One region of the Corynebacterium incognitum genome, then DNA from elsewhere that is predicted to be linked to it. Evidence: predicted binding sites of a transcription regulator. Region 1 holds the regulator's gene; the other holds the start of a gene.
The links. The regulator LexA, encoded in region 1, represses DNA repair genes until DNA is damaged. The targets are predictions, from matches to a motif close to CGAACANNTGTTCG.
Positions count from the first base shown of each region.

Region 2: the regulator LexA is predicted to act here: its motif matches at 1,531-1,544, upstream of H0194_RS02145 (SAV_6107 family HEPN domain-containing protein).

Region 1 covers NZ_CP059404.1:249,685-253,895, forward strand. Annotated here, with positions in the region: gene hrpA (ATP-dependent RNA helicase HrpA) at 1-768, shown strand, start outside; gene nrdR (transcriptional regulator NrdR) at 765-1,223, opposite strand; gene lexA (transcriptional repressor LexA) at 2,007-2,717, shown strand; gene H0194_RS01215 (DeoR/GlpR family DNA-binding transcription regulator) at 2,960-3,814, shown strand; gene ptsP (phosphoenolpyruvate--protein phosphotransferase) at 3,902-4,211, opposite strand, start outside.
Region 2 covers NZ_CP059404.1:453,135-457,345, reverse strand. Annotated here, with positions in the region: gene H0194_RS02155 (polyprenyl synthetase family protein) at 1-911, opposite strand, end outside; gene H0194_RS02150 (GNAT family N-acetyltransferase) at 883-1,458, opposite strand; gene H0194_RS02145 (SAV_6107 family HEPN domain-containing protein) at 1,645-2,082, shown strand; gene H0194_RS02140 (DUF3040 domain-containing protein) at 2,276-2,707, shown strand; gene mraZ (division/cell wall cluster transcriptional repressor MraZ) at 3,265-3,699, shown strand; gene rsmH (16S rRNA (cytosine(1402)-N(4))-methyltransferase RsmH) at 3,877-4,211, shown strand, end outside.

The DNA of each region.
Region 1 (4,211 bases):
CCCGGCCTCGAAGTGACGCCGCAAGGAATCGCAAAACGGATCTTCCCGACCAAGGCGGCCGCTGACGCCTCTTTGTTTAGCGCTAACCTCACCTTGCTGCTCAAGGACACATCTGTCTCCGCAAAACAGATGACCAATGGCTTGCCCCTGCAGCAGCGCGTCGCGGTGGACCATTATCCGCACGGCGGGGCTGCCGGGTTAGTCACTGATGCCAAGGTGGCCGCCATCCGCGATGAGATGGTCGGCGCAGGCGGGCCGGCCCGCAGCCCGGAGGACTTCGAACTCCTCAAAGCGAAGGTCAAGCCCACAGTCCCAACCCAGGTACGCAACACGGTGGTGACTTTGGCACCTGCCCTCGTCACCTACGCCAACTTGCACAAAGAGCTGGCCTCATGGGAAGGGCCAGCCATTGAGGACATGCAGCGCCAACTAGAGTTCCTGCTGCCTAAGAACGCTGTCACTGTCCACGGTGTACGACACCTCAAGCATCTTCCGCGCTATCTGCAGGCGATGGAGATCCGCCTTCAGGAGATGAACCACGACCCGGATAAGGACGCGGACCGCCAGGACATGGTGGGCGAAGCCTACGCGCTCCTCAACAACCGCCTGCGCCAACTGCCCGCCGGGGCGGAGCAGTCACGTGAGGTCAAAGACATTAGATGGATGATAGAGGAATTGCGCGTCAGCCTCTTCGCACAACGGCTGGGCACAGCACACCCGGTGTCCCTGCGACGCATCGACAAGGCCGTAGCGAAGCTGGGCCGTTAGGCCCCTTCGCGGGCGCGGCGACGCATGAGACGAATCTCTGACTCGAAATCCTCCGCGCTGTCGAAGGACTTGTACACCGACGCGAAGCGCAGATAAGCCACCTCGTCGAGCTCGCGCAGCGGCTCCAAAATGGCTAACCCGATCTCATTCGCATTGACCTGGGAGCTGCCGTGGCTTCGCACTGTCTCCTCGACCTCTTGGGCAAGACGCTTCAACGCGTCATCACTGACCTCGCGCCCTTGGCACGCGCGACGTACGCCTCGGATCAGTTTGTCCCGGCTAAATGGCTCAGCAAGCCCGTTACGCTTCACAACCAACAAGACGGCCTTCTCCACGGTGGTAAACCGGCCTTTGCACGACGAGCATTCGCGTCGGCGCCGAATGGCCGCACCGCCGTCCGCCATGCGGGAGTCAATTACTCGCGACTGCTGGTGGTGACAAAACGGGCAATACAATCCAGGGCCTTCCTCAACTCGTGGAGTCCATTATGACCTTTATTCTAGCCCGCGCCCTGGAAGGGCATTAACGACCCACCAGGCTAGTCGAACGGTTTAACGCACTGAAGACGAGTACTCAACTACGGCGGCAGTATCGCGGCTCACCTGAGACTGCGGAGCAGGTGAATCCGAGACGCTCTGTCCGGCGATGAGCGTACCTACGAACACAGCGAAACCGAACACAGCACCTAGTGCGATGTCCTGGCGACGAGAGCCTCGGGATTCGACTTCGTTCGCCCGATCTGTGGGCCGCAGGCCCCTCACAGCACCGTCCGACCGTTCGAAAGGCGTGGCTCGTTCCAGCGGGACCGTCCGAATGGAAGCGGCCAGATAGCTACGCCGCACGCGTGGAACACTAGGCTCCTCGTAGTCCCAGACTGCTGCAGCTGGCACTACGTTGGCAGCGTTGGAAGCTGCATAGTTGCGGTTACGAACTGGATTGATGGCGATGGTCATTGTTAGTCCTTTCATTGAATGTGTGCTCATAATAACGTCGGTGTAAGACAAAGAATTCCACATCGTTCGAATCTGTAGAGCACATGTTCGATTTCGTTTCTACGTTCGATTTATAGCAACCCCTCGAACATTTGTCCAGTTTTCCGCGCGCCCACTCGAACAAACAGGCGCACTATGCTAAAAAGTAGTTAAGTGTTCGAATCCGCTTGGTCGAACCTCACCTACGCGACAACCAGCCACACCAGCAACCAACATTGTTGAAATACTGAAGCTTTGGAGAATGCAATGACCCCACCTACTCAACCGCGCGAAGGCAAGCCTGACGTCAAGTCACTGTCCGCGCGCCAGCGCCGAATCCTTGAAGTCATCCGAGACGCCGTGGTGTTACGCGGCTATCCGCCGAGCATCCGCGAGATCGGCGACGCCGCCGGCCTGCAGTCCACCTCATCAGTGGCGTACCAGCTCAAGCAGCTGGAGGAAAAGGGCTTCCTGCGCCGAGATCCCAATAAGCCCCGCGCCGTGGATGTGCGCGATTTCAATCCAGACGAGGGCGCACGCCGCAAGCCCGGACCGCAGAGCAAGCGAGAAATAGAAGCTGCGATGCCTGAGGAAGCAAGCTCGGCAACGCTCATTCCGGTGGTGGGCCGCATTGCCGCGGGCTCCCCCATCACGGCCGAGGAAAACGTCGACTCTTACTACCCGCTCCCCGCGGAAATTGTGGGCGACGGGGAGCTGTTCATGCTGCAGGTCGTCGGCGAATCGATGCGAGATGCCGGCATCCTTGACGGCGACTGGGTTATCGTGCGCTCCCAACCGGTGGCCGAAGAAGGCGAGTTCGTGGCCGCCCTGCTGGAGGGCTCCGAAGCTACCGTAAAGGAATTCCACAAGGACTCCTCCGGGGTATGGCTGCTTCCACACAACGAGGCCTTTGCCCCCATCAAGGGCGACGAAGCCGAAATCATGGGCAAGGTTGTTTCGGTAATGCGCAAGCTTTAGCTTCGGCCTACACCCCCGAGTGTGGCTAGCACTCGTCCCACCAGTGAGGCGCCCGACTTCCCACTTCATGGAAGCGGGCGCCTTGTGAGCTGCGACAATGTTGCCGAAGCAGGCCACTTCCGCCGTGTGAACATCACACGGCGCGTGTGAACTTTGTAGCCGAAGGAAGTTACCAGTGCCGCCAGGCAAAGTTTCTGAGAAACTATAAATATTGAAGTTTCCCATTACCTAAGGAGTTGCTGATGTACGCCGATGAGCGGAGGCGCCAGATTGCTTCGTTGACTGCAGTTGAGGGGCGCGTCAATGTCTCCGAATTGGCCCGGCACTTCGACGTCACTCCGGAGACGATCCGTCGCGACCTCGCTGCGTTGGATGACTCCGGCATGCTGCACCGCGTGCACGGCGGCGCCGTGGCGGCACAAAATTTCCACACAGCCGAGGAAGCCCTGGACGCCCGCCTCCGCTCCGCACCGCAGGCCAAGGCCGCCATCGCGGAAGCCGCGCTATCATTCCTTCCGGAGGCTGGCGGCAGCATCTTCCTCGACGCGGGCTCCACAGTCCACTCTTTTGCCAGCCTAATCCGGCTCAACAACGCGGCCTCTGGTTTGTCGGTGGTCTCTAATTCCCTACCGATCGCCCTGAGCCTGGCCAACGTGCCGGACACCACCGTGCAGCTGCTCGGCGGTACCGTGCGAGCGTTGACCCAGGCTGTTGTGGGCGACATCGCACTGCGGACGATGGCACTACTGCGGGCAGATGTTGCTTTCTTGGGTACCAACGCCATCACTTTGGACAACGGGCTGTCCACGGCCGATCCCCAAGAGGCAGCTATCAAGACGACGATGGTGACCAACGCCCGCAAAGTCGTGGTGCTATGTGACGCCACCAAACTAGGCAATGATTTCCTAGTCAATTTCGCGTCCCTTGATGATGTTGACGTCATCATCACCGACTCCACCGCACCTACGTCCTTCGTGCAGGAGCTGCGCGATAAGGGCATCGAGGTCGTCGTAGCTGATCCCCGAGCGGCCAGCTACACGATTTTGTCGGATCCAATATCTGTTCACACCATCGAGGCCCGACGGCTCCCCCGCTAGCCCGGGAAAGACACGAGGCCGGGGACGTGGTCCCCGGCCCTATTCTGTCCCGCACTTACCGTAAATGATGTGCTTCTCGCGCTGCTATTAAGCGTTCGCGAGCAGTTCGCGAACAGCAGTTCGGCCTTCCACGGCGCCAGCAGCGTCGCAGGCGACGCGTGCGGCTTCTTGGCACTGCTCAAGTGTAAGCTCAGAAAGCTGCGCACCCGCCGCCGCTACGGCGGACGAGGCAGCGGACAAAGAGTTTACCCCCAGTCCGGTGAGCACAGCCGCGAGCTGCGGATCGGCCGCGGCCTCACCGCACACGCCCACAGGCACATTGTGTTCACGGGCTACCTCACAGGTCCGCTGGATGAGTCGAAGGACCGCGGGCTGCCACGGGTCAGTGAGGTAAGCC
Region 2 (4,211 bases), 200 kb from region 1:
CCAGTGATGGCGGGGTCGCCGAAGACCCCCAGCTCGTCATCGCGCAGCTGGTAGGCGATACCGATGTCGCGGCCATAACCGCGGAAAGCCTTAATGGTGCGCTCGTCCGCCCCGGCGATGGCGGCTCCCAAGTGCAGAGGCCTTTCGATGGTGTATGCGGCCGTCTTGTAGCGGTTTACTGCGTTGGCCAACTCTACGGACTCGGAACCTGTGGCCTCGAGAGAAATGTCCAGCAGCTGTCCGCCGATGACCTCCGTACGCATCCCGCGCCAGGCGTCGCGGGAGCGCTGCAGCGCGGCGGGGCTCAGGCCGGAGTCTTGAAAGAGGTCTTCCGCCCACACCAACGCCATGTCGCCAATGAGGATGGCCATGGACTCGCCGAAAGTCGAAGCGTCGCCACGCAAGCCCTGGTCGCGGTGATGCTGCTCTACAGCGCGGTGGACCGTTGGGTTGCCGCGCCGGGTGTCGGAGGCATCGATGATGTCATCGTGGATCAGGGCACACGCCTGGATAAACTCCAGCGACGCCGCCGCCCGCAGCATGGCCGCGGGATCTTCCGCTGCACCGTGCGTGCCGCCCAGGCCGCCCGCGCCGACGAAACCTGCCCACGCGTACAGAGGGCGGATGCGCTTGCCGCCGCCAAGGACGAAGGCCTCGAGGTGGGCGATGGCCTCGCTGACCGGGGTGCCGATTTCTGCTACCTCGGCATTGCGGGCGTGGAAAAAATCCGAAAGCACGCGATGCACGTGCTCTGGAACGGCCTCGAGGTTGCTGGGGTAGGAGGAGAAATCTGAGTTAGTCACGTGCTCAGGATACCCCGGACCCGCACTGTGACGGGCACGACGGGGAGGGTGGTGGACAGTGAGGCGGGTTCGGGGGCGTTCAGGCGCGATTGGGGCGCTGGAAGTCATGCAGATTTAGGGCGAGGATGGCAAAGGAGCGGGTGTCCGCGGGGTATTCCAGGAAGCGGAGGAGATCGAAGAAGCCGAACGAGCGGTAGAGGTGGAACGCGGGATTGGATTCCCCTGGAACTTCCGGGGTGGACAGTACTGCGAAGGCACTGGGCTGGTTCCACAACAAACCGTGTAGTAGCTGGCGGCCGATGCCGCGGCCCTGGGTCGAGGGGAGCACGTGGATCTCAGCGACCTCGAAGTAGTCCTGCATGACTTTTTCCTGGGACTCGGTGGCGCCTCCGCGTTCGTCGAAGCCGCGACGCACCTGTTTGTCCCACCAGGTGTCACGGGACCCGATGAAGCCATAGGCGAAGCCCAGCGCCCCTGATTCGTCTTCAGCGAGGACAGCGGTAAAGCCGGGACGCATGGTCTCGCCCTTCCAGGCGTGCGCGCGGTCGAGATATTTCTCCCGCGGATAACCCATCGCTTCAATATAGATCTCCACCAACAGGGGAGTCAGCATGCTGAATTCGATGGGGGTCAGTCGGCGAAGGGTAACGGTCACATCTTCTATGGAACCAAACGCGACGCTCTCACGCAGGAAAACATGCAGGGAGCGGCAAAGTCACACGTTGTTCGAAAAGGTGTTCGAGACGGGAGGGGGTGATGTCTGCAGGGTGTTCTAGGTTAGGGGTGTCGAAAGGAACGACAGAGACGTTCGAGGAAGATTAGAAAGGAGCGGCCAGTCATCATGGCTACCGTCATTTCCGCCACTACCAAGTTCGCTGGTCGCCCTTCTGGGGCGGCTGGACGGAAGCAGTCCTATCTTAACAGTGCGTACCACCTCATGAATGACGCGCGTAACCACATCTTTCACGGAAAGGTGGATGCCGCTGTGGAATCTGCCTACCAGGCTGCGCTTCGTTGCGCGGGCGCGCGGGTTGCAGATTCGCCCCTGGCTAAGCGGAAGCGCCTGCCGTCCAGTGCGTGGGACCGGCTGGCCATGGTTGGTGTGGCGGAGAAGGAATGGGCGGACAAGTTCCGCGGCTACTCCCGGATGCGTTCGCGTCTGTTAAGTGGCCTGACCGTTGACGTGGATGCGGCGAAGGCGCGTGAGTTGATGGCGCTGACGGCGGCGTTTATTGATGAGGTTGATCACGCCGGCGGCGCAGCGGATTTCGCGGCGTAGCTTCAAGGTGGTGCGATTGCTCCGTGGGCTGTGCCGGAAACTCGCGTTTGCTGCCGGTAAGGCCGGTACGTAGGGTGGAGGGAACTTTATGGCTTCCTGGTGCGTTGTATTAGTGTGAAAGACACCGAGCGCGGTGAGAAAAGGCACGGCAGCACGCCACGAATAAATGCCCTAAACGTACTTTGGAGGAACAGTGTCGCTATCAGAGCAGGAGCTGCGGACCCTTCGTGAAATGGAGGCGTCCCTGCTCGCAGAGGACCCTAAGTTCGGTGCCTCGGTTGCTGGAGGGTCGAGTTTCGGGGACTACTCCGGCGGACGCATCACCTTGCGTGGTGTTGCTCTCGTGGTCGTCGGCCTGGTCATGCTTATCGGCGGTGTAGCACTTGCGCAGCAGAGTCTGTGGTTCGTAGCCTTGTCCATCGTCGGCTTCCTTGTCATGTTCGGCGCCTGCATCTGGATGCTGCAAGGCGGCCGAGGTGACTCGGCGGGCGGGTCGCTGCGTCTGCGCTCTACTTCTGCGTCGCAGGATTCCGGCCGGAGCCGTGGTGGCCGGACTTCTGGTGGCGGCTCCAGCTTCGGGGATCGCATGGAGGAAAACTTCCGCCGCAGGTTCGACGAACGCTAGGCGCCAGCGGCTAACGTAAGCCGTTAGATTTCGCCCCTTCTCGTAGCTAGCTTTTGAGCTGGTGACGAGGAGGGGCTTTGGCGTTTTCACGGTGCCTCGCACTGGGCCCATGGTGCCCTTTCCGAAATTCCCCACTTCGCCCCACTGAAATTCCCCACTTTGCCCCACTCGGTGTGGGATGGGGTTGGAGGGGAGGTTGTGGGGCTGGCGTTAGGTGGCGTGTGGAGGTGAAAAGCCCAGTTGGTCCGGGGATAGAGGGGGAGAAAATCGCTATTTTGCCCTATGGGGCATAAGTGGGGGAAGTGTCTGGAGGGGCTATTTTGGCGTGTGTAAGAGGGCTGTCAAGGGGTGGTTGGGGATTTCCACCCACAAATTTTTTCGTGTGTGGCCTGCGATTTTGTGGTGAAAATTAGGTTTTGGGCGGTGTTGTGGTGGTGCTGGTGGGGGAAAGTGGGTTATAGTGGGGCGTAGCGGTGGAGAGGTGATCTGATCGCTTCTGTATCGCAAGGACAATTCACACGCCCGTGGAATCGAGTTAAGGAAAGGGGTTCGCCGGGATGTTTCTCGGAACCTACACTCCGAAGCTCGACGACAAAGGCCGCCTGACGTTGCCTGCGAAGTTCAGGGATGAACTGGCCGGGGGATTGATGGTGACCAAAGGGCAGGACCACTCCTTAGCGGTCTATCCGCGTGAAGAGTTCGCAGAACGTGCACGTAAGGCGGCTGCGGTCTCGCGCACCAACCCGAAGGCTCGCGCCTTCATCCGCAACCTGGCTGCCAGTGCGGATGAGCAAAGGCCAGACGGAAACGGGCGCATCACGCTGTCGGCTGCACACCGCGAGTACGCCAACCTTTCCAAGGAATGCGTAGTCATTGGTTCGGTGGATTTTCTTGAGATCTGGGATGCAGAATCCTGGACCGCGTACCAGAACGAGACAGAGGACGCCTACTCGGCGGCCGATGCAGACGACGTTCTCGCGGGGCTGTTATAAGCCGTCGCACCACAGGGCCCGTCGTGTGAATAAAGAACTAGAGAGTGTGTGTACGGACTTCGTTCGAGACCGCGCGCTGGTGTACTTCCCCGACATCAGAAGCGGTTTCGGACGGAGCCCTATACGCACTCTTGGCGTCACTGGGATGAAAGCAGCTACTTCGGGAAAGGGGGACAGATGGACAACTTCGACATTGCGGCGAACCACGGCCACGTTCCCGTCATGCGCGATCGTATGGCTCAGCTGTTGACCCCGGGCGTCGAGAAGCTTGGCTCCAATGCCGTTATCGTTGACGGCACCCTGGGTGCGGGTGGACACACCGAGTATTTCTTCCAGACCTTCCCTGAGGTATCCATCATCGGCGTGGACCGCGATAGTGCGTCGCTGGCCAAAGCCACCGAGCGGCTCGCACCGTTCGCCGACAGATTCTTACCTATCAACGCACGTTTCGACGACGTGTGGCGCGAGGTCGAGGGCTCTGATTCGCCCATCGCGGCGCGGGCACAGCAGCA